Regions from separate parts of the Streptomyces sp. NPDC055140 genome, predicted to be linked through region 1. Evidence: riboswitches for the same ligand, from Rfam matches in the RefSeq annotation. Region 1 holds a riboswitch; each other region holds the start of a gene.
The links. A riboswitch is a leader RNA that binds a small molecule or an ion and turns the genes downstream of it on or off. The one in region 1 is predicted to bind cyclic di-AMP.
Positions count from the first base shown of each region.

Region 1 (6,930 bases):
TCGTCCCCGAACGGGTCGGCGGTCGCCGTGCGCGCCAGGAGGCCCGTGGACGACAGGAGCACGCGGCACGGGTCGTCGGCGACCTGGAGGGGCACCGCGGCGACCGTCGTGCCCGCCGACTCCAGGAGGACGGTGCGGCGCTCGGTGCCGAACTTCTTTGCCACCGCCGCCAGTTCGGCCGAGACCATCTTGCGCAGCTCGGCGTCGGAGTCGAGGATCCCGGTCAGCTCGTCGATCTCGCCGTTGAGCCGGTCGCGCTCCGTCTCCAGCTCGATGCGGTCGAACCTGGTGAGGCGGCGCAGCGGCGTGTCCAGGATGTACTGCGTCTGGATCTCGCTCAGCGAGAAGCGCTCCATCAGGCGCTCCTTCGCCTGCGCGGAGTTGTCGCTGGAGCGGATGAGGCGGATGACCTCGTCGATGTCCACCAGCGCGACGAGGAGGCCCTCGACCAGATGCAGCCGGTCCCGCTTCTTCGTACGGCGGAACTCGCTGCGGCGGCGTACGACCTCGAAGCGGTGGTCGAGATAGACCTCCAGGAGCTCCTTGAGGCCGAGCGTCAGGGGCTGACCGTCGACCAGCGCCACGTTATTGATGCCGAAGGACTCCTCCATCGGCGTCAGCTTGTAGAGCTGCTCGAGGACAGCCTCCGGCACGAAGCCGTTCTTGATCTCGATGACCAGGCGCAGGCCGTGCTGGCGGTCGGTGAGGTCCTTGACGTCCGCGATGCCCTGGAGCTTCTTCGAGCCGACCAGGTCCTTGATCTTCGCGATGACCTTCTCGGGGCCCACCGCGAAGGGCAGTTCGGTGACGACGAGGCCCTTGCGGCGCGCCGTCACGTCCTCCACGGAGACCGTGGCGCGGATCTTGAAGGTGCCGCGGCCCGACTCGTAGGCGTCCTTGATGCCGGACAGGCCGACGATCCGGCCGCCGGTCGGCAGGTCGGGGCCCGGGACGAACTTCATGAGCGTCTCGAGGTCGGCGCCCGGGTGCCTGATCAGGTGGCGGGCGGCGGCGATCACCTCGCCGAGATTGTGCGGCGGCATGTTCGTCGCCATGCCGACGGCGATGCCGGACGCGCCGTTGACCAGGAGGTTCGGGTAGGCGGCCGGCAGGACGGCGGGCTCCTGCTCCTGGCCGTCGTAGTTCGGCCCGAAGTCGACCGTGTTCTCGTCGATCGACTCCGTCATCAGCGATGTCGCGGGGGCCATCCGGCACTCGGTGTACCGCATGGCGGCCGGCGGGTCGTCGTTCCCCAGGGAGCCGAAGTTCCCGTGGCCGTCGACCAGGGGGAGGCGCATCGAGAAGGGCTGGGCGAGCCGCACCAGGGCGTCGTAGATCGACGCGTCTCCGTGCGGGTGCAACTTACCCATGACCTCGCCGACGACGCGGGCGCACTTCACATAGCCGCGGTCGGGGCGCAGGCCCATCTCGTTCATCTGGTAGACGATGCGCCGGTGCACGGGCTTCATGCCGTCACGGGCGTCCGGCAGGGCCCGGGAGTAGATCACCGAGTAGGCGTACTCGAGGAAGGAGCCCTGCATTTCGTCGACAACGTCAATGTCGAGGATCCGCTCCTCGAAGTCGTCGGGAGGCGGGGTCTTCGTGCTGCGGCGGGCCATCGCTGCTGCGGCTCCTTCACAGATGCTGCCGGGGCATGTACGAGAATCTGACGCGCACCATTGTGGACCGCCCCACTGACAACGCCGACCGCGACCCGTCCGTACGGCGTTCGGTGCTCGCTCTCGGCGTACCCAGTGCGGGAACTTCGCCAGGCGTCAGAACGCTTGCATACAGTGGCAGAACTGGCAGCACATCTGCAGTTTCCGCGATAGTTCCGCGATCGAAGGGACGTACATGCCCATGGGTCACACGGCCACCGCCGAGGCCGGCTCCGGCGGCCTGACAGCGACCGAGCACCGCCTCGACAACGGGCTGCGCGTGGTGCTCTCCGAGGACCACCTGACCCCGGTCGCAGCCGTCTGCCTCTGGTACGACGTCGGCTCGCGCCACGAGGTCAAGGGCCGCACAGGCCTGGCTCACCTCTTCGAGCACCTGATGTTCCAGGGCTCGAAGCAGGTCCACGGGAACGGGCACTTCGAGCTGGTGCAGGGCGCCGGCGGCTCGCTGAACGGGACGACGAGTTTCGAGCGCACCAACTACTTCGAGACCATGCCGACCCACCAGCTGGAGCTCGCGCTCTGGCTGGAGGCCGACCGGATGGGCTCCCTCCTCGCCGCGCTCGACGAGGAGTCGATGGAGAACCAGCGCGACGTCGTCAAGAACGAGCGCCGCCAGCGCTACGACAACGTTCCGTACGGGACCGCGTTCGAGAAGCTGACCGCCCTCGTGTACCCGGAGGGCCACCCGTACCACCACACGCCCATCGGCTCCATGGCCGACCTGGACGCGGCCACGCTGGAGGACGCGCGAAACTTCTTCCGTACGTACTACGCCCCGAACAACGCCGTCCTTTCGGTCGTCGGGGACATCGACCCCGAGCAGACGCTGGCCTGGGTCGAGAAGTACTTCGGCTCCATCCCGCGCCACGACGGCAAGCAGCCCCCGCGCGACGGCGCCCTGTCCGACCTGATCGGTGAGGGCGTGCGCGAGGTCATCGAGGAGGAGGTCCCGGCCCGCGCGCTGATGGCCGCCTACCGGCTGCCGCAGGACGGTACGCGCGCGTGCGACGCGGCCGACCTGGCCCTGACGGTCCTCGGCGGCGGCGAGTCGTCCCGGATCTACAACCGTCTCGTACGGCGCGACCAGACCGCCGTCGCCGCCGGGTTCGGTCTCCTGCGGCTCGCGGGGGCGCCCTCCGTGGGATGGCTGGACGTGAAGACGTCCGCCGACGTCGAGGTCCCGGTCATCGAGGAGGCCGTCGACGAGGAGCTCGCGCGGTTTGCCGCCGACGGGCCCACCCCGGAGGAAATGGAGCGCGCCCAGGCCCAGTTGGAGCGCGAGTGGCTCGACCGGCTGGGCACGGTCTCGGGCCGCGCCGACGAACTGTGCAGGTTCGCCGTCCTGTTCGGTGACCCGCAGCTCGCCCTGACCGCCGTCCGGCGCGTCCTCGACATCACCGCCGAGGAGGTCAAGGAGGTGGCCAAGGCCCATCTGCGCCCCGACAACCGCGCGGTGCTCGTCTACGAGCCCACGACCCCCGAAGAGGCCGACGAGACCGCCGACGAGATCGCCGGCGGGACGACTGACGAGACCGCCGCAGCGACCACAAACGAGACCGCAGACGGGACCGCAGACAAGGAGGCCGGCAAGTGACCGAGCTCGCGACCATGGACTTCCACCCGCAGCCTCAGGCCGGCACGGCGCGGCCGTGGGCGTTCCCCGCGCCCGAGCGCGGCACCCTCGACAACGGCCTGACGGTGCTGCGCTGCCACCGTCCGGGCCAGCAGGTCGTCGCCATCGAGATCAATCTCGAAGCGCCCCTGGAGGCCGAACCCGCCGGGCTCGACGGCGTTGCCACCATCATGGCGAGGGCCTTTTCCGAAGGCACCGACAAGCTTGCCGCCGAGGAGTTCGCCGCCGAGCTCGAGCGCTGCGGCGCCACCCTCGACGCGCACGCCGACCACCCCGGCGTACGGGTCTCCCTGGAGGTCCCCGTCTCCCGCCTGCCGAAGGCGCTCGGTCTGCTCGCCGACGCCCTCAGGGCACCCGCCTTCGCGGACAGCGAGATCGAACGTCTGGTGCGCAACCGGCTCGACGAGATCCCGCACGAGACGGCGAACCCCGGCCGCCGCGCCGCCAAGGAGCTCTCGAAGCAGCTCTTCCCGGCCACCGCGCGCATGTCCCGCCCGCGCCAGGGCTCCGAAGAGACCGTCGCGGCCATCGACGCGGCGGCCGTACGCGCCTTCTACGACCGGCACGTGCGCCCCGCCACGGCCACCGCGGTCGTCGTGGGCGACCTCGCGGACATCGACCTCGACGCGCTGCTCGCGGACACGCTGGGCGCCTGGACGGGAAACACGGCCGAGCCGCGCCCCGTACCGCCCGTGACGGCCGACGACACCGGCAGGGTCGTCATCGTCGACCGGCCGGGCGCGGTGCAGACGCAGATCCTGATCGGCCGCGTCGGCGCGGACAAGCACGACCGGGTGTGGCCGGCGCAGGTGCTCGGCACGTACTGCCTGGGCGGCACCCTCACCTCCCGCCTGGACCGCGTCCTGCGCGAGGAGAAGGGATACACCTACGGCGTGCGGGCATTCGCCCAGGTGCTGCGCTCGGCGCCGGACGGGACGGGCGTCGCGATGCTCGCCATCAGCGGCTCCGTGGACACGCCGAACACGGGTCCGGCGCTCGACGACCTCTGGAAGGTGCTGCGCACGCTCGCGGCGGAGGGTCTCACCGACGCCGAACGGGACGTGGCCGTACAGAACTTGGTGGGCGTCGCCCCGCTCAAGTTCGAGACCGCCGCGGCCGTCGCGGGGACGCTCGCCGACCAGGTCGAGCAGCACCTGCCGGACGACTTCCAGGCGGAGGTGTACCGGCGGCTCGCCGCGACGGGCACCGTGGAGGCCACCGCGGCCGTCGTGAGCGCCTTCCCGATGGACCGTCTGGTGACGGTGCTCGTCGGTGACGCCGCGCAGATCGAGGAGCCCGTCAGGGCGCTCGGCATCGGAGAGGTGACCGTCGTCACGGGCTGACCGTGACCGGTGTGCAACGAGGGGCCCCGGTGGATGAGATGACCGCCGGGGCCCCTGTATGTCCGAATTGAACCAGTGGTTGCCTGTCTGCCCTGTGGCATGCGCTACAAAAGCCCGGTTCCGTTTGTTGATTGAAAGATGCCCCGCTTAGCGTCGGTCCGGCTGTCCGCCAGATGTACGCCGCGCCCGCGGCGCCGGACAGTCATCGCCGAGTCCCCCAAGGCGCGAGCCGGGGGAGCCGGGGACCCACCGTCCCTGGGGTGAATCGGACGCCCTTCTCTGAAGGGGGTCCGTAGGAGACCTTCCTGCTCCGAACCCGTCAGCTAACCCGGTAGGCGAGAAGGAAGGAAAGGATCAGCCACTCCATGGCGTTCACCCGTGCCACCGGGAAGCACCGTCGCCCGAGCCGTCTCACGCGTACCACCGCGCAGGTCGCCGGCGTCGCCGCGCTCACCACGACCGGTGTCATCGGAGGCCTCGCCGCCCCCGCCCTCGCCGCTGACGACGCGTCTCTTGAGCAGACCGGCCTGACCAAGGCCATCTCCATCGGTGACTCCCTCGCGGAGCAGATCGACGCGCAGGCCGCCGCCCAGCAGCAGGCCGCCGACAAGGCCGCCGCGAAGGAGAAGGCCGAGGCCGCGGCCAAGAAGAAGGCCGAGGAGGAGCGGCGCAAGGCCGAGGCGAAGGCCAAGGCGGAGCGCGAGGCCAAGGAGCGCGCCGCCCGTGCGGCCGAGCGCAAGCGACTGAACGCCTTCGTCATGCCCGTCACCGGCTCGTACGTGTCGACCGCGTACAAGGCCAGCAGCGGCCTGTGGTCCTCCGGTAGCCACACCGGCATCGACTTCCACGCCGCCAGCGGCACCTCGGTCCACGCCGTGGGCGCGGGCACGGTCGTGGAGGCCGGCTGGGGCGGCGCCTACGGCAACAACATCGTCATCAAGATGAACGACGGCACGTACACGCAGTACGGCCATCTGTCGTCCATCGGCGTCTCCGTCGGCCAGACGGTCACCCCGGGTCAGCAGATAGGCCTCTCCGGGGCGACCGGCAACGTCACGGGCCCGCACCTCCACTTCGAGGCGCGCACGAGCCCCGAGTACGGCTCGGACATCGACCCCGTCGCGTACCTGCGCTCGCACGGCATCAACGTCTGACCCTCGCCGCGTACTCGCGACAACGCACCGAAAGCCCCGGCTAACCGAGCCGGGGCTTTCGGCGTTACCGACCGCGCTCGTCACCAGCCGTGCTCGTTACCGGCCCGGCTCGTTCGTTGCCGGCGGCGCTGTCCAAAAAATATCCATGGATTACGGCCTGCCGTCGGAAATTCGCGTCCGCTGGAATAGAGTCGCTGGGCAAGCGCGCTGAACGGACTTCAATCGCGCTGTACGAGCGACTGTCTACCGCGTTTCGCGGGGATTAAGGCGGAGGTCGGTTCATGCGCATTCCGGCGCACTCGGTATGCACGGCGATCCGCGACGACATCGTCTCCGGTGTCTACGAGCGTGGCGGCAGACTCACCGAGGAGGTGCTCGCCCGCCGCTACGGCGTCTCCCGCGTCCCCGTGCGCGAGGCGCTGCGCACCTTGGAGGCCGAGGGCTTCGTCGTCACCCGCAGGCACGCGGGCGCGTGCGTCGCCGAACCCACCACGCAGGAGGCGGCGGATCAGCTGGAGATCCGGATGCTCCTCGAGCCGCTCGCCGCCGCCCGCGCCGCGCAGCGCCGCACCGAGGCGCACCTGAAGGTGCTTCGAGGCCTGGTCAGGCTGGGTCAGGAGCGCTCTCGGCGAGGTCAGAGCGAGGATCTGCGCTCGCTGGGCGGCTGGTTCCACGAGACGCTGGCGCAGGCGTCCGGCAGCCCGGGGCTGATCACGATGCTCACGCAGCTCCGCCACAAGATCGCGTGGATGTACACCGTCGAGCAGCCCGCGCAGCCCGCCGAGTCCTGGGCCGAGCACGGGGCGATCGTGGACGCCGTGGCGCGCGGTGACGGGGAGCGCGCGCGGGCGCTCACGGCGCAGCACACGGAGCGCGCCGCGGTCGCTCACCGGTTGCGCGCCCCCCGCCCGGGTGGCCGTGTGAGGACTTCGCAACATCCCGTCAACACGGTGGGGCTCCAGCATTAACAGAGGTGCCGTATACAAAGAGGGCGGCCCATTTCAAGGGGCTCTGTTTTCGCTGCCCCGGAATTATGAGAACAGGTCCGCAGAAAGAAAAAGGGTCTGCTCGGAAAATCCGAACAGACCCTTTATGTGGCGCGATCTTCTGCGAGCAGTAAA
Region 1 covers NZ_JBSGTG010000014.1:73,602-80,531, forward strand. Annotated here, with positions in the region: gene ACWFR4_RS25395 (DNA gyrase/topoisomerase IV subunit A) at 1-1,619, opposite strand, end outside; gene ACWFR4_RS25400 (M16 family metallopeptidase) at 1,855-3,273, shown strand; gene ACWFR4_RS25405 (M16 family metallopeptidase) at 3,270-4,655, shown strand; cyclic di-AMP (ydaO/yuaA leader) riboswitch at 4,852-5,008, shown strand; gene ACWFR4_RS25410 (M23 family metallopeptidase) at 5,021-5,809, shown strand; gene ACWFR4_RS25415 (GntR family transcriptional regulator) at 6,091-6,777, shown strand.

Region 2 (6,930 bases), on a different contig from region 1:
GAGGCAGGCGCACACCTCGACGCCCTCGTTCTGCTCCTTGATCGCGCCGATGGTCTCCGAGACACGGTCGACGTCGCGGTCCGTCGGGCCGCGCCCGGACGCAACCAGACAGACCCGCTTCGCGCCGCCCGCGACACCGGCGGCCGCGGCCTTCGATGCCTCGTCGGGCTTCAGCCACGTGTACTTGAGGATCTCTGCCTTGGACCCGAGCCGCTGCGAGCAGTACGAGCAGTCCTCGGGGCACAGGCCCGACTTGAGGTTGACCAGATAGTTGAGTTTCACCCGCCGGCCGAACCACTGCCGCCGCACCTTGCCGGCCGCGGCCACCACATCGAGCAGTTCGTCGTCGGAAGTCGCCAGAACGGCGAGCGCTTCTTCGCGGCTCGGCAGCTCGCGCCGCAGCCCCTTGTCCACCAGCGTGTTCAGCAGGTCCATGGCCCGATCCTGGCTTACGTCCCCTGCTCAGGCCAAGGAGGCTTCGGACAACTCTGCCGGTTCGACGTGTGGGTATTGCCACACCCTGGGTGGCTGGATGTCCCGCTAGTGTCTGTGCGCTGCCTACAAAGACGCACCGGGCACGGGACACCACACTCCACTCGAGAACCGGTCGCGACACGGCCGTCGGAGGGACTCACATGGCGGGATCGCCGTTCGGCTGGATCGACGAGCAGGAGCGCGTGCGCCGCGGCGCCGGACTCGTCCGCACCCTGCGCCCCCGCCCCGCCTCGAACCCTCTCCTCGATCTCGCGAGCAACGACTACCTCGGCCTCACGCGCCACCCCGAGATCACCGGGGGAGCGGCGGACGCGGCGCTGCGCTGGGGTGGCGGCGCCACCGGCTCGCGGCTCGTCACGGGCACCACGGAGCTGCACGCCGAACTCGAGCGCGAACTGGCCGAGTTCTGCGGTTTCGAGGCGGCGCTCGTCCTGTCGTCCGGCTACGCCGCCAACCTCGCGGCCGTGACCGCTCTCGCCCCGCACGGCTCATTGATCGTCTCGGACGCGAGCAACCACGCCTCCCTCATCGACGGATGCCGGCTCGCCCGCGGCGCGACGCAGGTCGTCCCGCACGCCGAGCCCGACGCCGTCCGCAAGGCCCTCGATACGCATCAGGGGCAGGCCGTCGTCGTGTCGGACTCCGTCTTCTCGGTGGACGGCGACGCCGCTCCACTGGCTGAACTCGCGGGAGTGGCAAGGGAGTTCGGGGCGGGTCTGATCGTCGATGACGCGCACGGGCTCGGCGTGCTCGGCGACGGCGGCAGGGGCGCGCCGCAGGCGGCGGGGCTCTCGGGCGCCGACGACACCGTCGTCACCGTCACCCTCTCCAAGTCGTTCGGCAGCCAGGGCGGCGCCGTCCTCGGTCCGGCCCGGGTGATCGACCATCTCGTCAACACCGCACGGACGTTCATCTTCGACACGGGCCTTGCGCCCGCAGCGGCCGGCGCCGCGCTCGCGGCCCTGCGCCTGCTGCGCCGCGAGCCCGAGCGCGCCGAAAGGGCCCGCGCCGTGGCGTCCTCGCTGCACGAACTGCTCACGGCCCAGGGGCTCCAGGCCGTACGGCCCGACGCCGCCGTCGTCTCCGTGCGCGCGCCGTCCCCCGAGGAGGCGGTGCGCTGGGCGGCGGACTGCCGCGAAGCCGGCCTCGCCGTCGGCTGCTTCCGTCCCCCGTCGGTGCCTGACGGCATCTCACGTCTGCGGCTGACCGCCCGCGCCGACCTGACCGACGATCAAATCGCCCAGACCGTACGGGTGATCAGCCGCAACGCTCCCGACTCGGCGTTCACCGCAAGGAGTTGAGGAACCCCTCCCACGCGGAGGGCGAGAACAGCAGGGCGGGTCCGGTTGTGCGCTTGGAGTCGCGCACGGCGAGCAGTCCGGCCGAAGGGCCGCGGCGCAGCGGGGCCGTCTCGACGCAGTTGTTCATTCCGGTGCTTCGGCTGCTTCGCCGCCATGGCGCGTCGCGCAGAGAGGTGCTGGGAACCGCGGCGGATGGTACGTACCGAGGCAGTGCTGACATGGTGCCTCCTTACGTGCGTTCACTGTCCGGAGGGCGGTGCGCTCCGGCGATCCCGGCGATGAAATCCAACGAGTCCCCGGGCGAAAGGGCGTGGATCCGAAGGGTGTCGAAGGCATCCGTGTACGCCTTGAGGTCTTCTTTCCGCTCGAGGTAGAGGCTACTCGTCAAATGGTCGAGAACTACTACGTCCAGATCAGAAGTGTTCGGAAATGAGAACACAACGAAAGGGCCGGTTAGTCCGACATGCTCCCCTGCGGCGAACGGCAATACCTGAAGCCGCACATGGGGAAGTTTCGCCATGGCAGCCAGATGACGCAACTGCTCCCCCATCACCCGGGGACCGCCCACCGGGCGCCGCAGCACCGCCTCGTCGAGCACCGCGCTGAGCCGGAGCGGGGACGCGGAACGCAGCACGTCCTGCCGGGCGATCCGCACCTCGACCAGGGCGTCGACCTGCCCGTCCGGCAGCCCGCCGAGCGCGGCCCTGGTCACCGCACGCGCGTAGTCGGGCGTCTGGAGGAGGCCCGGCACGACGGACGTCTCGACCGTTCTGACCCGGCACGCCTGCGACTCCAGGCTGATGAAGTCCCGGTAGGCGGGCGGTAGAAGACCCCGGTAGGCGTGCCACCAGTGCTGGCCGCCGTCGTCCCCCGACCCGGCCAGCGCGACCAGCAGATCCCGTATGCCGGGGTCCGCGACCTCGAACGCGTCGAGCAGGAGGCGCACGTCCGACGCTTTCACGCCGCTGCGCCCGGTCTCGATACGGCTCACTTTCGACTGGTGCCAGCCGACGAGCCGGGCCGTCTCGCCACTTGTGAGCCCCGCGCGGGCACGCAGCGCGCGCAGCTCCGCGCCGAGCCTGCGGCGGCGCACCGCCGGACCGTGTTTCATCCTGTCTCCTCGGACCTGTGCGGCCCGGCTCCTTCCGGCCCGGCGGATCGGTGTTCTGAGCCGACGGTAGAGGAAGCAGGCGGCGTACGCCCAAATGCGGTCCACCGAGGCAGAGTTCACCGCTTCGAGCGACAGATATATGCATATCTCGGGGGATCGGCTCCACCGGCCGGGTGGGAATGGCACTCTGGCGCGAAGCACCAGTCCGGGGGTCGCCTCGAGTCATCCGCGATGTGTCGGATTCAGGCCCCGGCGAAAAAAGGGACGACGTCGCCATGGCAGATCACCAGGAAGCATCCGTCACTCTGCCGAGCGATCCCGCCTCGGTCTCCTCGGCCCGCACATATGTCAGCGACGTACTCGCCGAATGGGGCATGCCGCGCGATGCGGAAACCGCCGACACGGTCCGGCTCATCGTCTCCGAACTCGCCACGAACGCCGTGATGCACACCCGCGGACAGTCGCCCGTCTTCAAGGTCGACGTGCAGTTGGAGCGCGACGAACACCTGCGCATCGGCGTCACGGACAGCCACCCGCGCTACCCGAAGCGGCTCCCGGCCGCCGTTCAGCAGGACAACGGGCGCGGCATGGTGATCATCCGCTGGCTGACCGTCGAGTGCGGCGGAAGCCTGTCGGTCAGGCCCGCCCCCGAAGGCGGCAAGACCGTATGGATCGCCCTGCCGTGGACGGTCCCTGTCCAACAGGTGTGAAGGCCGGCAGGTAAGAAGGCGGCTACGGGGACGCAGTGTCCGTCCCCTTCTGCGCCCGGGTGAGCGAGCGCCGCACCAGACGCGGCAGCACACCCCACAGGCCCGCACAGACCGCGAACGTTCCCGCCCCCGCCGCGATCCCCGCCGCCCGCCCCGCCGTGACATCCACGACGAGCAGCACGGACCCGGTCAGGGCGAGCACCAGAACGCTCAGGCCGGCCGTGGCGAGCCGCGAGGACATCTGCACGATCTGCGGCTTGGCACCGCGCCGGAACAGCGCGCGGTGCAGCGCCGCGGGCGCCGTGAACAGCGCGGCGGCGAGCACCGCGAGCAGCAGCGTCGCGATGTAGGTCGCGCGCTGCATGGCGTCCAGCGACGGGAACCGCGGAGTGAACGCCAGCGTCAGCAGGAACGCGAAGAGGATCTGCACGCCCGTCTGGGTGACTCTCAGCTCCTGGAGCAGCTCGCCGAAGTTCCGGTCCGCGCGCTCCAGCGGCGTCTCGTGCCGGTCCAGGCCTCCGCTCGGCGGGCCCGGGGCGCGTGGGGCGTCGTCGTCGCCTGCCGTTCGGTCCTCGTCCATACGACCACGAGTACCCCATCGCGCGGTTCCGAGGCGGACGGGGCGGATGTGAGTACTCTCCGGCGCCTGACGGGTCCCCAGGGCGCCCGGGGACCCGTCAGGCGGCGCTAGCGCACGCGCCCGTACCAGACGCTCTTCGTCCAGATCCGCTGGAGTCGCACCACGTCACCGGTCTTCGGCGAGTGCCAGATCTTTCCCTTCCCGGCGTAGATGCCGACGTGGTAGACACCGAAACCCGAATGGAAGAAGACCAGGTCACCGCGTTTTCGATGGGATGCGGAGACATGGCGGGTCTTGTTGTACTGCTGGGCGGCGGTGCGGGGCAGCTTCTTTCCCGCAGCCTTGAACGAGTAGAGCGTCAGGCCCGAGCAGTCGAATGTGTGCGGCCCAGTGGCGCCCCACCGGTAGGGGCTTCCCCTCTTGGAGGCCGCGATCTGGAGTGCCTTCGTCGCCGGTGGCGCGGCTTCCGCTTCGGGCGCGGCTCCGGGGACCAGCAGGCTGCCACCCGTTACGGCGAGTGTGAGGGCCGAGGCGGTTCCGGCCCGGGCGAGCAGCGACGGGACACGATTGAGCGCAGTCATGCGCAACCCTTCGTCAGCCGCCTGTGAAGGATGACCTGTCGGATTCGGGCTGGCGAAGTTGCCCGGCCGCGATGTGCGGCTTCACCCCAAGGGCCGGCCCGGAAAACAGCTCCGGCGGCCCGTCGTGCTCGGGTCCTCCACTCCTGCCGATCCACTTCTGTCGACCTGGCATCCGTACGGCGGCAGGACTCGGCGTCCGCACGGACCGCCCCGCCGCGGCGGCGGGGGCTTGTCGTCGGAAGGGATCTTCACGCACGAACGGCGCGAACGCAGCGCCGAATCGGCGTTGAGTGAGTGTCCTCACGACTGACCTGTTCGGGTGGACAGCACACCTTTCCACCCCGGCGCGGGGGTCCCGGCGACGCCCGCACCAGCAGCGGAAGGCGGAATCCCGGACTCTGCGTAGGCGTTCCGCGCAACTCTTCCGGTTCGCATGTGCGAGTACCGGCTACTCCGTATGTGGGTACCTCTTCTGGTCCGTTTCGGCCCGGGTCCGGACGGTTCGCGTCGACCGCTTCGGTCTCGAATGCACCGTCAATTGACCGGCTCCGGCGGCACTGTGACCCGTTGTGACCTCCTTTCTCCGTCCAGGACCCGCAAAGCCTGGGCCAGCGTCGTCGCGTGGACCTCGCTCTCGCCCCGCTGATGCATGAGCGTCAGGGCGTCCCTGAGAGCCGTCGCCCTGCCGACGAGCGCTTGAGCGGCGCGCAGTCCGCCGTACGTGTGGTCGCTCCTGGCCGGGTTGATCCTTCCGAGCAGATCGACCACCTCCAGATAGCGGTCGAGGAGTTCGCACTCGGCCCGCGTCAGTGCGGGCAGCGGAGGCAGTTCGGGCGGCAGCATCGTCGGCTCACCTGGCGCCGGGGGCCGAACCGGACGTCTTACGGTTGTCGATGACCCGGTCCGCGAGCCCGTACTCGACGGCGTCCTGGGCCCGGAGGATCGTGTCCCGCTCGATATCGGCGCCGATGCGCTCGCGGCTCTGCCCGGTGTGCCGCGCGAGCAGTTCCTCCAGCTGGGCGCGCATGCGTACCAGTTCACGGGCCTGGATCTCCAGGTCGGTCGGCTGGCCCTGCGCGGGCTCGGGCAGCCCCGGCTGATGGATCACCACGCGCGCGCCGGGCAGCACGGCCCGCTTCCCCGGCGTCCCGGCCGCCAGGAGCACGGCGGCGGCGGAGGCGGCCTGCCCGAGGCACACGGTCTCGACCTCGCAGCTGACGAACCGGATCGTGTCGTAGATCGCCGTCATCGCGCTGAACGAGCCGCCGGGGGAGTTGATGTACAGCGAGATGTCCCGGTCCGGCGCGGCGTACTCGAGGTGCATGAACTGCGCCATCACGTCGTTCGCGGAGATGTCGTCGATCGGCGTCCCCAGAAAGACGATCCGCTCCTCCAGGAGCTTGGAGTACGGATCGAGGGTGCGGTGCCCGGCCGAGGTGCGCTCGGTGAACTCGGGCAGGACGTAGCGGGCGGAAGGTCGGTTCATGGCACATGCCTCCGTGAGCGCGGAACTCTGTCGCTGCTTCTGTAAAAAATGTACAGGACGTACGGATGGTCGAGTAGGGCTCAGGGTGCGAGAAACGCGAAAGGGAGGGCTCAGGCTGCGAGAAACGCGAAAAGGGGCCGGCCCGCGCCCGAGGCGCCGGCCGACCCCCTGCTCCGTTCTCCTGTGTCGTGGCTACCGGTCGCCGTCGTCCGACCTGGACAGGCGCAGCGCGAGGTGTTGCAGGAGGTCGGCGGTCTTGATGTCGGTCCGGCCCGCGTCATGCACCTCGGCGAGCTCGGAGAAGAGGAACGCGAACGCGCCCACCAGGGAGATCGTCACCGGCATCAGTGCTGCGACGGTGGCCTCCGCCGCCTCCTCCACGCTCGATTCCGCCGGGATCTCGATGGAGGGGAACACCTCTGTCACCAGGCGCCCGAGCTGGGCGTCCTCGGCCTCGATGTCGGGCTCGGCTTCCTTGCTGAGCCTGCGCACCATTTCCTGGGTCTCGGTCAGGACGCCGATTGCGCGCAAGATGATCTCGCTCTGTTCCATGCGCGGAGCCTAGGCGCGCGAGGCCCCGCCGCGGGCGCTGTTCCGGGCGGGGCTCCGTCGGATCCGCGCAAGCAGCCATGCAGCACGAACAGTTGACACGTCGACGCTACGCGC
Region 2 covers NZ_JBSGTG010000018.1:108,410-115,339, reverse strand. Annotated here, with positions in the region: gene bioB (biotin synthase BioB) at 1-435, opposite strand, end outside; gene ACWFR4_RS30070 (8-amino-7-oxononanoate synthase) at 636-1,796, shown strand; gene ACWFR4_RS30065 (DUF397 domain-containing protein) at 1,780-2,016, opposite strand; gene ACWFR4_RS30060 (helix-turn-helix domain-containing protein) at 2,026-2,907, opposite strand; gene ACWFR4_RS30055 (ATP-binding protein) at 3,183-3,617, shown strand; gene ACWFR4_RS30050 (DUF6328 family protein) at 3,640-4,197, opposite strand; gene ACWFR4_RS30045 (C40 family peptidase) at 4,305-4,778, opposite strand; cyclic di-AMP (ydaO/yuaA leader) riboswitch at 4,782-4,959, opposite strand; gene ACWFR4_RS30040 (hypothetical protein) at 5,313-5,621, opposite strand; gene ACWFR4_RS30035 (ATP-dependent Clp protease proteolytic subunit) at 5,629-6,264, opposite strand; gene ACWFR4_RS30030 (hypothetical protein) at 6,457-6,816, opposite strand.
Region 2: linked by a shared signal. The riboswitch ahead of ACWFR4_RS30045 (C40 family peptidase) and the one ahead of ACWFR4_RS25410 (M23 family metallopeptidase) in region 1 are both predicted to bind cyclic di-AMP.

Region 3 (6,930 bases), on a different contig from region 1:
AAGCGGGACGAGCCCGGCGACGACCTGATCTCCGGCCTCATCCGCGCCTCCGACCACGGTGAGCACCTCACCGAGAACGAGGCTGCGGCGATGGCTTTCATCCTTCTGTTCGCCGGTTTCGAGACCACCATCAACCTCATCGGCAACGGCACATACGCCCTGCTCACCCACCCCGAGCAGCGCGAGCGGCTCCAGCGGTCGCTGGTCCCCGGCGCCGCCGAACCCGGGCTTCTGGAGACCGGCGTCGAGGAACTCCTGCGCTACGACGGCCCGGTGGAGCTCGCCACCTGGCGCTTCGCGACCGAGCCGCTGACCGTCGGCGGGCAGGACATCGCAGCCGGCGACCCCGTCCTCGTGGTGCTCGCCGCCGCCGACCGTGACCCGGCGCGCTTCGACGAGCCCGACACCCTCGACCTCTCCCGGCGTGACAATCAGCACCTCGGATACGGGCACGGCATCCACTACTGCCTCGGCGCCCCTCTCGCGCGCCTGGAAGGACAGACCGCCCTCGCCACGCTTCTGACGCGCCTTCCGGACCTGCGACTCGCGGGGGAACCTGCCGATTTGCGCTGGCGTGGCGGGCTCATCATGCGGGGATTGCGCACGCTTCCGGTCGAGTTCACGCCGCATCAGGAAGGCCCGGACAAAGCCCCGTAACTGACAGCCCGTCAAGACTGTGACTTTCACGTGATCTCGGCTGCATCGACTTGTGACAAGCGTTCGACTCCCGCTACGTTCACCAGTCATCGCGGCACCACCCGCCGCAGCATTCCCCGAGCCCCCGAAAGGCGCCTCCATGCTCACCGGGAACGGTCGTCACCGTCGCCCCCGCCAGGCTCCCGCGCTCATCGTCGCCGCGGGCGTGGCCGGCTCCGCCATCGCGATCCCCCTGCTCGGCGCGACCAGCGCGAGCGCCGCGTCGACGGCCACGTGGGACAAGCTCGCCGAGTGCGAGAGCGGCGGCTCCTGGAGCGCCGATCCGGGCAACGGCTATTACGGCGGGCTCCAGTTCTCACAGGAGACCTGGGAGGGCTACGGCGGCCTCGACTTCGCGCCGCGCGCCGACCAGGCCAGCCGCTCGCAGCAGATAGCCGTCGCCGAGAAGGTCCTCGCCGACCAGGGCCCGCGGGCATGGCCGGTCTGCTCGGTCACCTCGGGCCTCACGACGGACGACGCGGCGGCCGAGGTCGATCCCGGGGCGGCCCTGCCGACCCCGTCCGCGTCCGCCGGCGACTCCGGCAGTGACGACGCGGCGAACGGCGGCACCGCGAAGGGCGACGCGAGCGACGAGCCGGCGGACTCCGCGTCCTCGGGCGCGAAGGGTGACTCCCGAGAGAAGAATCACGACGACTCGGGTGATACCGCAGGTAACACCGCAAAAGACTCCAAGGGCGGCAAGTCCGGCCAGGACGGCTCGACTTCGACCTCCGGCACGCCCTCGTCGGAGGCCTCCGACGGCTCGGACTCCGCCACTTCGCCCGCCTCCGGCCGGCACCGCGGTGACGCCGCCGAGGACGACGCCGCGGGCTCCTCGCGCGCCGACGACGGCTCGGGCCGCCACGCCTCGCGCGGTGGCGAAAGCGGACGCAAGGGAGCGAATGCGGACGAAGGCTCCTATACCGTGCGTGCCGGCGACAATCTCTGGGACATCGCCGACACCCATGACGTGGACGGCGGATGGGCCGCTCTGTACGCCGAGAACAAGAAGACGGTCGGCACCGATCCCGACCTCATCCTTCCTGGTCAGAGTCTGGATCTTGGGCTCGAATCGGGCGAAAAGTAGCGGCAGTTCGGGGTTAATGTCCGCTTTGGTGAGAGTGAGAGATGGGTCTCAAAGGCCCTGATCGTCTTTGAAATTCCGGCGATCCACTGCTTACGGTCATCACCGCTCGCCACAGCGGGCCCCGTCGGATGTCACGCCGAATCCTGCCAATGTCCGTACGGGAACAGTCGTCGCGTAAGCGCCGTAGGCAGGAGCGGGGGACCCAAGGTAAGTGCCGGCCCCGGCCGTCGAGAGACGGCCGAACGACCGGCTTGGGGTTAAGTCGCACGCAGGACGTGCGACCGGGCACTCATCCGGCCCGAACCCGACAGCTCACCTCGTAGGCGTCGGTGAGGGGATCTCTCGATGCTGTTTTCCAGCAAGGGCAAGCACCGCCGCCCGTCCAAGGCCGTTCGCGTCGCCACGCTCGCCGGTGTCGCCGGTGCCGCTGTCGCCGTCCCGCTGATGGGTGCCACCGGCGCCTCCGCCGCCACCGCCTCCGAGTGGGACGCGGTCGCGCAGTGCGAGGCCGGCGGCAACTGGTCGATCAACACGGGCAACGGCTACTACGGCGGCCTCCAGTTCTCCTCGTCCACGTGGGCCGCGTACGGCGGCACCGCGTACGCCTCCACCGCCGACAAGGCCTCCAAGGCGCAGCAGATAGCCGTCGCCGAGAAGGTCCTGGCCAGCCAGGGCAAGGGTGCCTGGCCGAGCTGCGGCGTGGGCCTGTCCGCCGCCTCGACCGGCTCCGCCCCGGCCGCCACCCCGCAGCCGGAGCGCAAGGCCGAGCAGCCGACCACCCGCAGTCAGGAGCGCACGGCGCCTGCCGCCCCGAAGCAGGAGTCGAAGAAGACCGTCGAGACCTCGACCGGCAAGAAGGTCAAGAAGGGCGACGGCGAGTACAAGGTGAAGGCCGGCGACACCCTCAGCACCATCGCCGAGGCGCACCACACCAAGGGCGGCTGGGTGAAGCTCTTCAAGCTGAACAAGGACATCGTCGAGGACGCCGACCTGATCTACCCGGGCCAGCAGCTCCACCTCAAGTAGGTAATAGAGGAGAGCGGCAGCCCCCAGGCCGCTCGGGTACCGGCTTTCGGCGGACGGCCGGTACCAGCCCCCCCCCAAGGACTCCCCGCCCCGGGTGCGCATTCCCCCGTCGCGCCCGGGGCGGGGCTTTGGTGTGTGAGGGGTCCTGGGCTTTCGTCCGTTGTCGGCCGGGACTTTTTGTTCCGTTCGGAAACAATTCGCTCTCGGTTTTGTCCACGGGCCGGTCGGTCGGCTGGCCGGTGCCCGGAGCCGGATAGGCTCAGGTGTTGCCGGACCATGCGGCCCGGCGTAGTTGCGTCACATCCCAGAAGGAGATGCTCGTGCCGTCCATCGACGTCGTCGTAGCCCGGGAAATCCTGGACTCCCGAGGCAACCCCACGGTCGAGGTCGAGGTCGGCCTCGACGACGGCAGCACCGGTCGTGCCGCTGTCCCGTCCGGTGCGTCCACCGGCGCGTTCGAGGCCATCGAACTCCGCGACGGTGACCCGAACCGCTACCAGGGCAAGGGTGTCGAGAAGGCCGTCCTCGCCGTCATCGAGCAGATCGGCCCGGAGCTCGTCGGCTACGACGCCACCGAGCAGCGCCTGATCGACCAGGCGATGTTCGACCTGGACGCCACCGACAACAAGGGCTCGCTCGGCGCCAACGCCATCCTCGGCGTCTCCCTCGCCGTCGCGCACGCCGCCTCCGAGGCCAGCGACCTGCCGCTGTTCCGCTACCTCGGCGGTCCGAACGCGCACCTGCTGCCCGTCCCGATGATGAACATCCTCAACGGTGGGTCGCACGCCGACTCCAACGTCGACATCCAGGAGTTCATGATCGCGCCGATCGGCGCGGAGTCCTTCTCCGAGGCCCTTCGCTGGGGCGCCGAGGTCTACCACACCCTCAAGAAGGTGCTGAAGACCAAGGGTCTGTCCACCGGCCTGGGCGACGAGGGCGGCTTCGCCCCGAACCTCGGCTCGAACCGCGCGGCCCTCGACCTCATCGTCGAGGCCATCAAGCAGGCCGGTTACGTCCCTGGCGAGCAGATCGCGCTCGCCCTCGACGTCGCCGCGTCCGAGTTCTACAAGGACGGCAAGTACGAGTTCGAGGGCAAGTCCCGCTCGGCCGCCGAGATGACCGAGTACTACGAGGAGCTCGTCTCCGCGTACCCGCTGGTCTCCATCGAGGACCCGCTGTACGAGGACGACTGGGCCGGCTGGAACGTCATCACCGAGAAGCTGGGCGACAAGGTCCAGATCGTCGGCGACGACCTCTTCGTCACCAACCCCGAGCGCCTCGCCCGCGGCATCGAGGAGGGCTCCGCCAACGCCCTGCTCGTCAAGGTCAACCAGATCGGTTCGCTGACCGAGACCCTGGACGCCGTCGAGATGGCCCAGCGCAACGGCTTCAAGTGCATGATGTCCCACCGCTCCGGCGAGACCGAGGACGTCACCATCGCCGACCTCGCCGTCGCGGTGAACTGCGGTCAGATCAAGACCGGCGCCCCGGCCCGCTCGGACCGCGTCGCCAAGTACAACCAGCTCCTGCGCATCGAGGAGATCCTCGACGACGCCGCGGTCTACGCCGGCCGCAGCGCATTTCCCCGCTTCAAGGGCTGAGCACACCCCTAAGGCACTGCCTTAGGAAGCGTCGTACGTACGTCCCCGCACCCGGTCCCGTACCGTGTGCGGGGACGTACGCACGTAAAGGGGAGGCGCGAACATGGCCGGGAGAGTCCGGGACAGGGACCGTGACCGGTTCTCCACCGCGACCCGGCTGCGTCTGCTCGGCGAGCAGACCGCCGAGCGCGTCTACCGCTCCCAGACCAGACGTCAGGCCCGCCGCTCCCGCCTCACCGGCCGCGCGGCACTCCTGGCCCTCGTCCTGTGCACCCTGGTCGTCGCGCTCGCCTACCCCATAAGGCAGTACGTGTCCCAGCGCGGGGAGATCGCCGACCTCCGGCGCCGGCAGCAGGAGGCCCAGAGCAGGGTCGACAGGCTGCGCGACGAGAAGGCACGCTGGCAGGACGACTCGTACGCCGAGCAGCGGATCCGCGACCGGCTCCACCTGGTGATTCCGGGCGAGACCGGCTACGTCGCGCGCGACCCCGCCGCGGCGAAGCGCACCCGCTCCGAGGGGAGCGCGGAGGGCCGGCCCTGGTACTCGAACGTCTGGGACGGCGTCGACAAGGCCGACCGCCCAGACAACTGACCCGCCCTCACCGAAGCCCGAAGCCTCGAAGCCCGAATCCGCAGTACCCCCACCGAAGTTCACTGAAGGAAAGCCCCCAGGCATGGACACGCCCCCGCCCCAGACCGAGCCGACCGCGCCCACGGACGCCGACATCCAGGCGTTCAAGGAGCAGCTCGGCCGCCCGCCGCGCGGCCTGCGGGCCATCGCGCACCGCTGCCCGTGCGGCAACCCGGACGTGGTCGAGACGGCGCCGCGCCTCGAGGACGGCACGCCCTTCCCGACGACGTACTACCTCACGTGCCCGCGCGCCGCGTCCGCGATCGGCACGCTGGAGGCGAACGGCGTCATGAAGGAGATGACGGAGCGCCTTCAGACGGATCCCGAGCTCGCGGATGCGTACCGCAAGGCGCACGAGGACTACATCGCGCGCCGCGACGCCATCGAGGTCCTCGAGGGCTTCCCGAGCGCGGGCGGCATGCCGGACCGGGTGAAATGCCTGCACGTCCTGGTCGGCCACTCCCTGGCCGCGGGCCCGGGCGTGAACCCGCTCGGCGACGAGGCCATCGCGATGCTGCCCGAGTGGTGGGCGAAGGGCCCCTGCGTGTCGGCCGCGCCCGAGGAGAGCGAGTGACCAGGGTCGCCGCCGTCGACTGCGGCACGAACTCGATCCGGCTGCTCGTCGCCGACGCCGACCCCGCCACGGGTGAACTCGTCGAACTGGACCGCCGCATGACGATCGTGCGGCTCGGGCAGGGCGTGGACCGCACGGGACGCCTCGCGCCCGAGGCGCTGGAGCGCACCTTCGCGGCCTGCCGCGACTACGCCGAGGTCATCAAGGCGCACGACGCCGAGAAGATCCGGTTCGTGGCCACGTCCGCGTCCCGCGACGCCGAGAACCGGGACGACTTCGTGCGCGGGGTCATGGACATCCTGGGCGTCGAGCCCGAGGTCATCACCGGTGACCAGGAGGCCGAGTTCTCCTTCACCGGCGCGACGAAGGAGCTGACGGGCCGGGCCGACCTCGACAAGCCCTACCTGGTCGTGGACATCGGCGGCGGCTCGACGGAGTTCGTCGTCGGCGAGGACACGGTCGTGGCCGCGCGGTCCGTCGACATCGGCTGCGTCCGCATGACGGAGCGCCACCTCGTGGGGGAGGACGGCCAGGTCACCGACCCGCCGACGCCCGCGCAGATCGAGGCCGTCCGCGAGGACATCGTCGAGGCCCTCGACCTCGTGACGCAGACCGTCCCGCTGACCGCGGCCCGCACGCTCGTGGGTCTCGCCGGTTCCGTGACGACGGTCGCCGCGCTCGCGCTCGGCCTGACCGAGTACGACTCGGTGGCCATCCACCACTCCCGTATCTCCTACGAGCGCGTCGCCGAGCTCACGGACTGGCTGGTGACGTCCACGCACGACCAGCGCTCCCTGAACCCGGTCATCCACCCGGGGCGCGTCGACGTCATCGCCTCCGGGGCGCTGGTGCTGCGTCTGATCATGGAATGGATCGGCGCCAAGGAGGTCGTGGTGAGCGAGCACGACATCCTCGACGGCATCGCCTGGTCGATCGCCTAGCCCGTTCCCGCCCCGTTCCCGGCCCCATCCAGGCCCTCTCCCGACCCCTTCCCCGCCCCCCTTCTGACCTGCCGGTACCGCCCGCGGCCGACTCCCCTGAGCGCTCAGGACGTCGTCTGAGCGCGGTCAAGGAGGGGGGCGACACGCCCCGGCGACACCCCGTCGGGAAAGTTCGTGAAGTTCTTCACAAGGAATTCGGCCTCATGGGGCGAGGTTCCGGGCCAGATGGCCCGCGGGGGAGGGTCTTCGTGCTCCGGCGGCTGCCGCGCGGGGCGTTCCAGGCTTGTTGCGGGCGGATGAACCGGATGAGTGGTCCACCCCCGCCGAATGCCCGGAGCGGCAGCTCAAGAGGGGTGCGGAACGACCGGTGTTAT
Region 3 covers NZ_JBSGTG010000015.1:149,515-156,444, forward strand. Annotated here, with positions in the region: gene ACWFR4_RS26860 (cytochrome P450 family protein) at 1-657, shown strand, start outside; gene ACWFR4_RS26865 (transglycosylase family protein) at 797-1,783, shown strand; cyclic di-AMP (ydaO/yuaA leader) riboswitch at 1,953-2,124, shown strand; gene ACWFR4_RS26870 (transglycosylase family protein) at 2,129-2,809, shown strand; gene eno (phosphopyruvate hydratase) at 3,124-4,410, shown strand; gene ACWFR4_RS26880 (FtsB family cell division protein) at 4,514-5,002, shown strand; gene ACWFR4_RS26885 (DUF501 domain-containing protein) at 5,085-5,615, shown strand; gene ACWFR4_RS26890 (Ppx/GppA phosphatase family protein) at 5,612-6,556, shown strand.
Region 3: linked by a shared signal. The riboswitch ahead of ACWFR4_RS26870 (transglycosylase family protein) and the one ahead of ACWFR4_RS25410 (M23 family metallopeptidase) in region 1 are both predicted to bind cyclic di-AMP.

Region 4 (6,930 bases), on a different contig from region 1:
GCGGCGGCGTTGAGGACGCCGAACCCGGTGATGAAGCGCAGGAAGTCGCGCGGGCGCAGCGTCGTGGGGCGGCGCAGGGCGGCGGCCGCCGGGCGGTCGAAGGCGAAGGACAGCTGGGCCGCGTCGAAGCACAGGTTCTGCGCGAGCACCTGCGCCGGGAGCATCGGCAGGAACGGCAGCAGGAGGCCCGCCGAGAGCATCGCGATCACGTTGCCGAGGTTCGAGGAGAGCGTGACGCGCAGGTACGTGGCGATGTTGCCGCTGCTGTGACGGCCCGCGGTGATCGCGTGGCCGATCGCGGTGAGGTCCTTGCCCGGCCGGTCCGCGGGCTGCGCGAGCACGATGTCCGCCGCGTCGCGCGCCGCCGCGACCGCGTCGCGCGGGCAGATCCCGACGTCGGCGGCGCGCAGCGCGGGAAGGTCGTTCACGCCGTCGCCCAGGAAGCCGACGGTCGTCTCCCCGCCGGCGCGCAGGGCGGTGACGATGCGCGCCTTGTGGGCGGGGGTGCAGCGGGCGAAGACGGTGGTGCGGCGGGCGAGGCGGGTCAGTTCCTCGTCCGTGAGCGCGTCGAGGGCGTCCGCGGTGTGTATGTCGCCGGGGGCGAGGCCCAGATCGCGCAGGGCGCGGGCCGCGGTGCCGGGGTGGTCGCCGGTGATGACCTTGACCGTGACGCCGCGCTCGCCCAGGTCGCGCAGGGCCTGCGCGGCGGTCGGCACGAGGGCGTCGGTGAAGGCGACGAAGCCGGTGAAGGTCAGGCCGCGTTCGTCGGCGGTGCTTCCCTCACTGCCTGGAGGGCGCGGGAGGATCCCCGGGCGGTGCCGGGCGGGGCGTTCGGCGGTCGCCACCGCGAGGAGCCGCAGCCCGTCGCCGGACATTTCCGCGGCCCGGGCGAGCAGGCTCGCGCGCTCGGCGTCGTCGAGGGCGCACCGCTCCAGGACGTTCTCCACGGAGCCTTTGACGGCGAGCGTGACGGTGCCGAGTGTGCCGGGCCGCCGGACGACGGCGGTGGCGAGGCGGCGTACGGGGTCGAAGGGCAGGGCGGTGATGCCGTCGTACGCCTCGGTGAAGGCCGGGTCTTGTGCGAGAGCCTGCGTGATGACCGCCTCGTCGAGCGCGTCCGCGGTCGGCAGGTCGGCGAGCTGGAGCGTCCACCAGGCGGAGACGGCAGCCCAGTGCAGGGCGTCGGGGTCGGTGCGGGCCGGGTCGACGGCCGGGCGGTCCTGGGTCAGGGTGCCCGTCTTGTCGACGCAGAGGATGTCGACGGCGCCGATGTCGTGCAGCGCGGGGAGTCGTTTGACGATGACGCCGTGGGTGCGGGCGAGCAGCGCGGAGCCGCGGGCGAGCGCCGTCGTGACGATGACCGGCAGCATCTCCGGGGTGAGCCCGACGGCCACCGCCACGGCGAACGGCAGGGTCTCCAGGCCCCGGCCGCGCAGCGCGGCGCCGGCCATCAGGACCAGCGGCGGCGTCAGCAGCATGAAGCGGATCAGGGTCCAGGAGATGCCGTGCACCGAGCGGTCGAACGCGCTCGCCCCGCGCCCTGCGCCGACCGTGCGGTGGGCGGCGGCGAAGCGGGTGTCGGCGCCCGTCGCGAGCACCACGGCGCTCGCGCTCCCGGAGGCCACGCTGCCGCCCTGGAAGCACAGATGCGCCGACTCGCCGTCCGCGGGCAGGTCCACGGGACGCTTGTCGGCCGGCACGGACTCCCCCGTGAACGCCGCCTGTTGCACGGTCAGGCCCTGTGCCCGTAGAAGGCGTACGTCGGCGGGGATCAGGTCGCCGGGGCCGAGCCGCACCACGTCGCCGGGCACCAACTGGCTTACGGGGAGCTCGTGTTCGGCCGGCGAGGCGGTCTCGTCCGCGCCGGGGCGGCGCAGTACGGTCGCCGTCGTCGCGACCAGCTCGCGCAGGCCCGCCATGGCGCTGTCCGCGCGGTGCTCGCCCGCGGAGCGCAGGCAGCAGCTGACGGCGACCAGGACGAGGATCACGCAGGCGGTTCCCCAGGCCGCGACGGTCGCCGAGACGAGGCCGAGGCAGAGCAGGACGACGGTGAACGGGTCGCGCAGGCTGCGGGCGGCGAGCAGGGGCCAGGACAGGGGGCGCGTACCCGGCAGGACGTTCTCGCCGTGCCGGGCCAGGCGCCGCTCGGCCTCCGCCTCGGTGAGGCCGCGCGGGCCGCTGTCGAGGGAGCGCAGGAGCTGGAGGGTCGTACGGGCTGAGGACGGGGCGGCGACGCGGGCCGGGGCGGTGTCGGTCACTTTCGGGCGCCGTCAGGGCTTCTCGGGTGTCGGCACCGGCGTCTTCTCCCGTTCATCGGACCAGGAAAGGCTCCCCGGCAGAGGGTTCAGGCCTTCAGTTTAGGGGCGGAACTTTTGCCGCTCCCCGCTAGTTTCTACAGAGCTGTAGAAGATCAGTACACGCCGAACGAGGAGAGTCATGGCCCTGTGGGATCGCTTCAAGGAGTCCGCGTCGACGATGCAGACGCAGCTCATGGCGAAGAAGAACGACCTGAAGAGCGGCGCCTTCCGTGACGCGAGCATGGCGATGTGCGCGCTGGTCGCCGCGGCCGACAGGAACGTCGACCCGGCCGAGCGCAGCCGTGTGGCCCAGCTCATCTCCACGAACGAGGTGCTGCAGAACTTCCCGGCGGACCAGCTCCAGAGCCGCTTCGACGCGAACCTGAACAAGCTGACCGCCGACTTCGACTTCGGCAAGGTCAGCGTCCTCCAGGAGATCGCCAAGGCGAAGAAGAAGCCCGCCGAGGCGCGCGCGGTCATCCAGATCGGCATCGTCATCGGCGGCGCCGACGGCGACTTCGACAAGACCGAGCAGGCCGTCGTCCGCGAGGCCTGCCTGATGCTCGACCTGCCGCCGCACGAGTTCGACCTGTAGGGGGATACACCGAAGGCCCGGAACCATTGGTTCCGGGCCTTCGGTGTTCAGTAGCGGGGACAGGATTTGAACCTGCGACCTCTGGGTTATGAGCCCAGCGAGCTACCGAGCTGCTCCACCCCGCGTCGGTAAACACGACTCTACGCCATTGCGGCGACAGAACGCGAATCGGTTGCCCAGGGTTCCGTGATCCGCCGCCCGGGACCCCTTTCACCCGGTCGGTCCCACCAGGTCGCCCGCCGCCTGTCCGGGGGGAAGTCTGGGGTGGGGCCCGATGACGTGCGCAGACGCGGGACCGACGCGGACGGTGGCGGGAGACGAGTGGTGGGGCAGCGAGGAGGACGCGGACGCGAGAGAGGCCAGGACCTGTCCCGGGCCCGGTTCCTTGTGCGTCTGCTGCCCGCGCTCCTCATCGTGGCCGGGGCGATCTACGACTACGTCACCCTGTCGACCTTCACCGGCGTGCCCCTGTTCACCGCGGCCCCGCTGGTCGCCGCCCCGTTCTTCTCGGCCCGCGGCACTTTCCTGACCGGCCTCGCTACCGTCGCCGTCGTACTGGGGGTGCACCTCAGATACACCCGCAGTTACAACAGCGACTCGATCACCGAACTCGTCACGGTCGCCACCGTCGCCGTCCTCGCCTGTGTCATCAACCGCGTCGTACGGCGCGGCAGCGAGCAGCTCACCTCCGTGCGCCAGATCGCCGAGGCGGCCCAGCGCGCCGTCCTGCCCGAGCCCGCCGAGCGCATCGGCGGCCTGGAGATCGCGGCCCGCTACGAGGCCGCCGAGGCGGGGGCCTTCATCGGGGGCGACCTGTACGCGGTGCAGGACACCCCGCACGGCGTGCGGCTCGTCGTGGGCGACGTGCGCGGGAAGGGCATGGGCGCGGTGTCCGCCGTGGCCGTCGTCATCGGCGCGTTCCGGGAGGCGGCCGAGCAGGAGGCGACCCTGGAGGCGGTCGCGCAGCGCCTGGAACGGGCACTCGCGCGGGAGGGGATGCGGCGCAACGGCCTCGACGAGTTCGAGGGCTTCACCACGGCCGTGCTCGCCGAGATCCCGCACGGCAACGGTCTCGTACGCGTCATCAACCGCGGCCACCCGGAACCCCTGCTTCTGGGCGGCGACGGGGCGCTCAAGGTCCTGTCGGCGCCGGAGCCCGCGCTGCCGCTCGGGATGGGGGACCTCGGCACCTGGCCCGACCGCGCGTCCGAGACGGAGTTCCCGAGCGGGGCGACGCTGCTGCTCCACACCGACGGTCTCTCGGAGGCGCGTGACGCGCAGGGCACCTTCTACGACCCGGCGGCCCGGCTCGCGGGGCGGATGTTCTCGGGGCCCGATCCGCTGCTGGCCGCGCTCGCCGCCGAGGTCCGCCGGCACACCGGGGGCGGCACGACGGACGACATGGCACTGCTCGCGGTGAGGCGGCCGTGAAGCGGCCGTGAAGCAGCGGTGAGTGCCGTCATCACCTTATGTAGTCGAACAGCGTCGCTGCGCATAACATTTGACAAACCGTCAGATGAATGGCCCGTTCCGACGTCGGGTCAACTCGCCCGATTCCGCCCGCTCGTGCCCCAATAAGTCCAGGCCAAAGGCGTTAACGATCAGTCGGAACGGCTTGGAATCGGGCCCCGGTGTCTATTAACGTTCGATAACGCAGCGCGGTCGTCCCAGCCGTCACAAGAGATGGCTCCGTGCGCACGCGCCTAATCCCGCAAGGGAGCCGGGGAACCACCAACTTGGGGTGAATCGGACGTCCTTTCCTTGCGGAAGGCGTCGGTAGGAGACCTTCCTGCTCCGAACCCGTCAGCTAACCCGGTAGGCGAGAAGGAAGGAAAGGAGCGCGCCCCAGTGGCGTCAAACCGGCCTGCCCCAGAGTTCTCCTACGCGCCGATCGACGAAGAGTTCGGCGAAACGGACGAGCGGACCTGGGACGAGTGGAACCCCACCGAGGAGTCCGTCCGTCCCGTACGCGGCAGGCACCGCGTGGCCAAGCAGCGCGGTGGTCTCGCGCGCAGCTCCACCGTTCTCGGTGTCGGCGTGATCGCGGCCGTCGGCGCGGGCGGCATCGCCACCGCGCAGGGCGGCAAGCCTCCCGTACACATCTCGATGCCCGACCTCTCGGCCGTCAAGGACTCGCTGCCCGACGCCAAGTCGCTGCCCGGCGTGGGCGCGCTGATATCCGATGTCTCCGGAGATGCCGACGAGTCCGGCACCAACGCGACCCCGCTGACCGGCGCCGGTATCACCACCGCGGACGCCCAGCAGGGCACGACCGCCGGTGAGGCCCTGCGCGCCCGCATCATGCAGCAGGCCGAGCAGCAGCAGAACCAGGCCGCCGACGCCGAGGCCGCGGCCGCCGAGCAGGCCGCCGCGAAGAAGGCCGCCGAGGACGCCAGCAAGGAGCAGGACGCCGCCAAGGCCAAGGCCGCCGCCGACAAGAAGGCGGCGGAGGAGGCCGCGAAGAAGAAGGCCGAGGCCGAGCGCCTCGCCAAGCTCGCCAAGAGCTTCACGCTGCCGGTCGCCTCCTACACGATCACCGGCACCTTCGGTCAGCCCGGCTCGATGTGGTCCTCCGGCTACCACACGGGTCTCGACTTCGCCGCTCCGACGGGTACGCCGCTGAAGGCGATCCACTCCGGCACGGTCAAGGAGGCCGGCTGGGCGGGCGCGTACGGCTACCGCACCGTCCTGGAGCTGCCGGACGGCACCGAGCTCTGGTACTGCCACCAGTCGTCCCTCAACGTCAGCGCGGGCCAGAAGGTGACCAGCGGCGACGTCATCGGCCGTGTCGGCGCCACCGGCAACGTGACCGGGCCGCACCTCCACCTGGAGGTTCACCCCGGCGGCCAGGCGACCGGGGTCGACCCCGCGCCGTGGCTTCGCTCCAACGGCCTGACGATCTGAGGCTCGTAAACCTCCGCACCCCGGCGGTCCTGACGGCAACCCCCCGACGTCAGGACCGCCGGTCCGCCATGCCCGGAATATCTTGATCCATATCGGTGTTCTGGCAGGCCATGACTTCTCTTCGCAAGCTTGGCTCGTCAGACCTCGAGGTGTTCCCGCTCTCCCTCGGCGGCAATGTGTTCGGCTGGACCGCCGACGAGACCCAGTCCTTCGCCGTCCTCGACGCGTACGTCGCCGCGGGCGGCAACTTCGTCGACACGGCCGACTCGTACTCGGCGTGGGTCCCGGGCAACAAGGGCGGCGAGTCCGAGACCGTCATCGGCAAGTGGCTGGCCGCGCGCGGCAACCGCTCCGATGTCGTCATCGCCACCAAGGTGGGCGCCCACCCCGACTTCAAGGGCCTGTCCGCGAAAACCATCAAGTCCGCCGCCGAGGAGTCCCTGCGCCGCCTCGGCACCGACTACATCGACCTCTACTACACGCACTTCGACGACCCGTCCGTGCCGGTCGAGGAGATCATCGCGGCCCTCGACGAGCTGGTGACGGCCGGCAAGGTGCGCGCCATCGCCGCGTCGAACCTGACCCCGGAGCGCCTCCAGGAGTCCCTGGACTTCTCCGACCGCGAGGGCCTCGCCCGCTACTCGGCCCTCCAGCCGCACTACAACCTCGTCTCGCGCGACACCTACGAGGGCCGGCTCCAGGAGGTCGCCTCGCGCAGCGGCCTCGCGGCCGTCCCGTACTACGCCCTGGCGGCCGGGTTCCTCACGGGCAAGTACCGGCCGGGCGCCGAGGTCGACAGCGCGCGGGCCGCGGGCGCGGGCAAGCACCTGCAGACCGAGCGCGGTGTGCGCGTCCTCAAAGCCCTCGACGAGGTGGCGCAGGCGCACGGCGCCGAGGTCGCGACGGTCGCCCTCGCCTGGCTCGCGTCCCGCCCGACGGTGGCAGCGCCGATCGCGTCCGCCCGCACCGTGGAGCAGCTGCCGGCACTGGTGGCCGTGGCCGACCTGGAGCTGACGGACGCGGAGCTCTCGAAGCTCACGGAGGCGTCCGCCTGATCCGGAGGCGTTCTCAGTAGCGGTACGGGTTGTGGGCGTTGTGGGCGGGGAAGTGGGCGACCGGCCCCGCGTACACCGG
Region 4 covers NZ_JBSGTG010000005.1:20,400-27,329, reverse strand. Annotated here, with positions in the region: gene mgtA (magnesium-translocating P-type ATPase) at 1-2,258, opposite strand, end outside; gene ACWFR4_RS12065 (tellurite resistance TerB family protein) at 2,437-2,892, shown strand; tRNA gene ACWFR4_RS12060 (tRNA-Met) at 2,944-3,017, opposite strand; gene ACWFR4_RS12055 (PP2C family protein-serine/threonine phosphatase) at 3,217-4,323, shown strand; cyclic di-AMP (ydaO/yuaA leader) riboswitch at 4,583-4,729, shown strand; gene ACWFR4_RS12050 (M23 family metallopeptidase) at 4,741-5,796, shown strand; gene ACWFR4_RS12045 (aldo/keto reductase) at 5,907-6,851, shown strand; gene ACWFR4_RS12040 (PrsW family intramembrane metalloprotease) at 6,865-6,930, opposite strand, start outside.
Region 4: linked by a shared signal. The riboswitch ahead of ACWFR4_RS12050 (M23 family metallopeptidase) and the one ahead of ACWFR4_RS25410 (M23 family metallopeptidase) in region 1 are both predicted to bind cyclic di-AMP.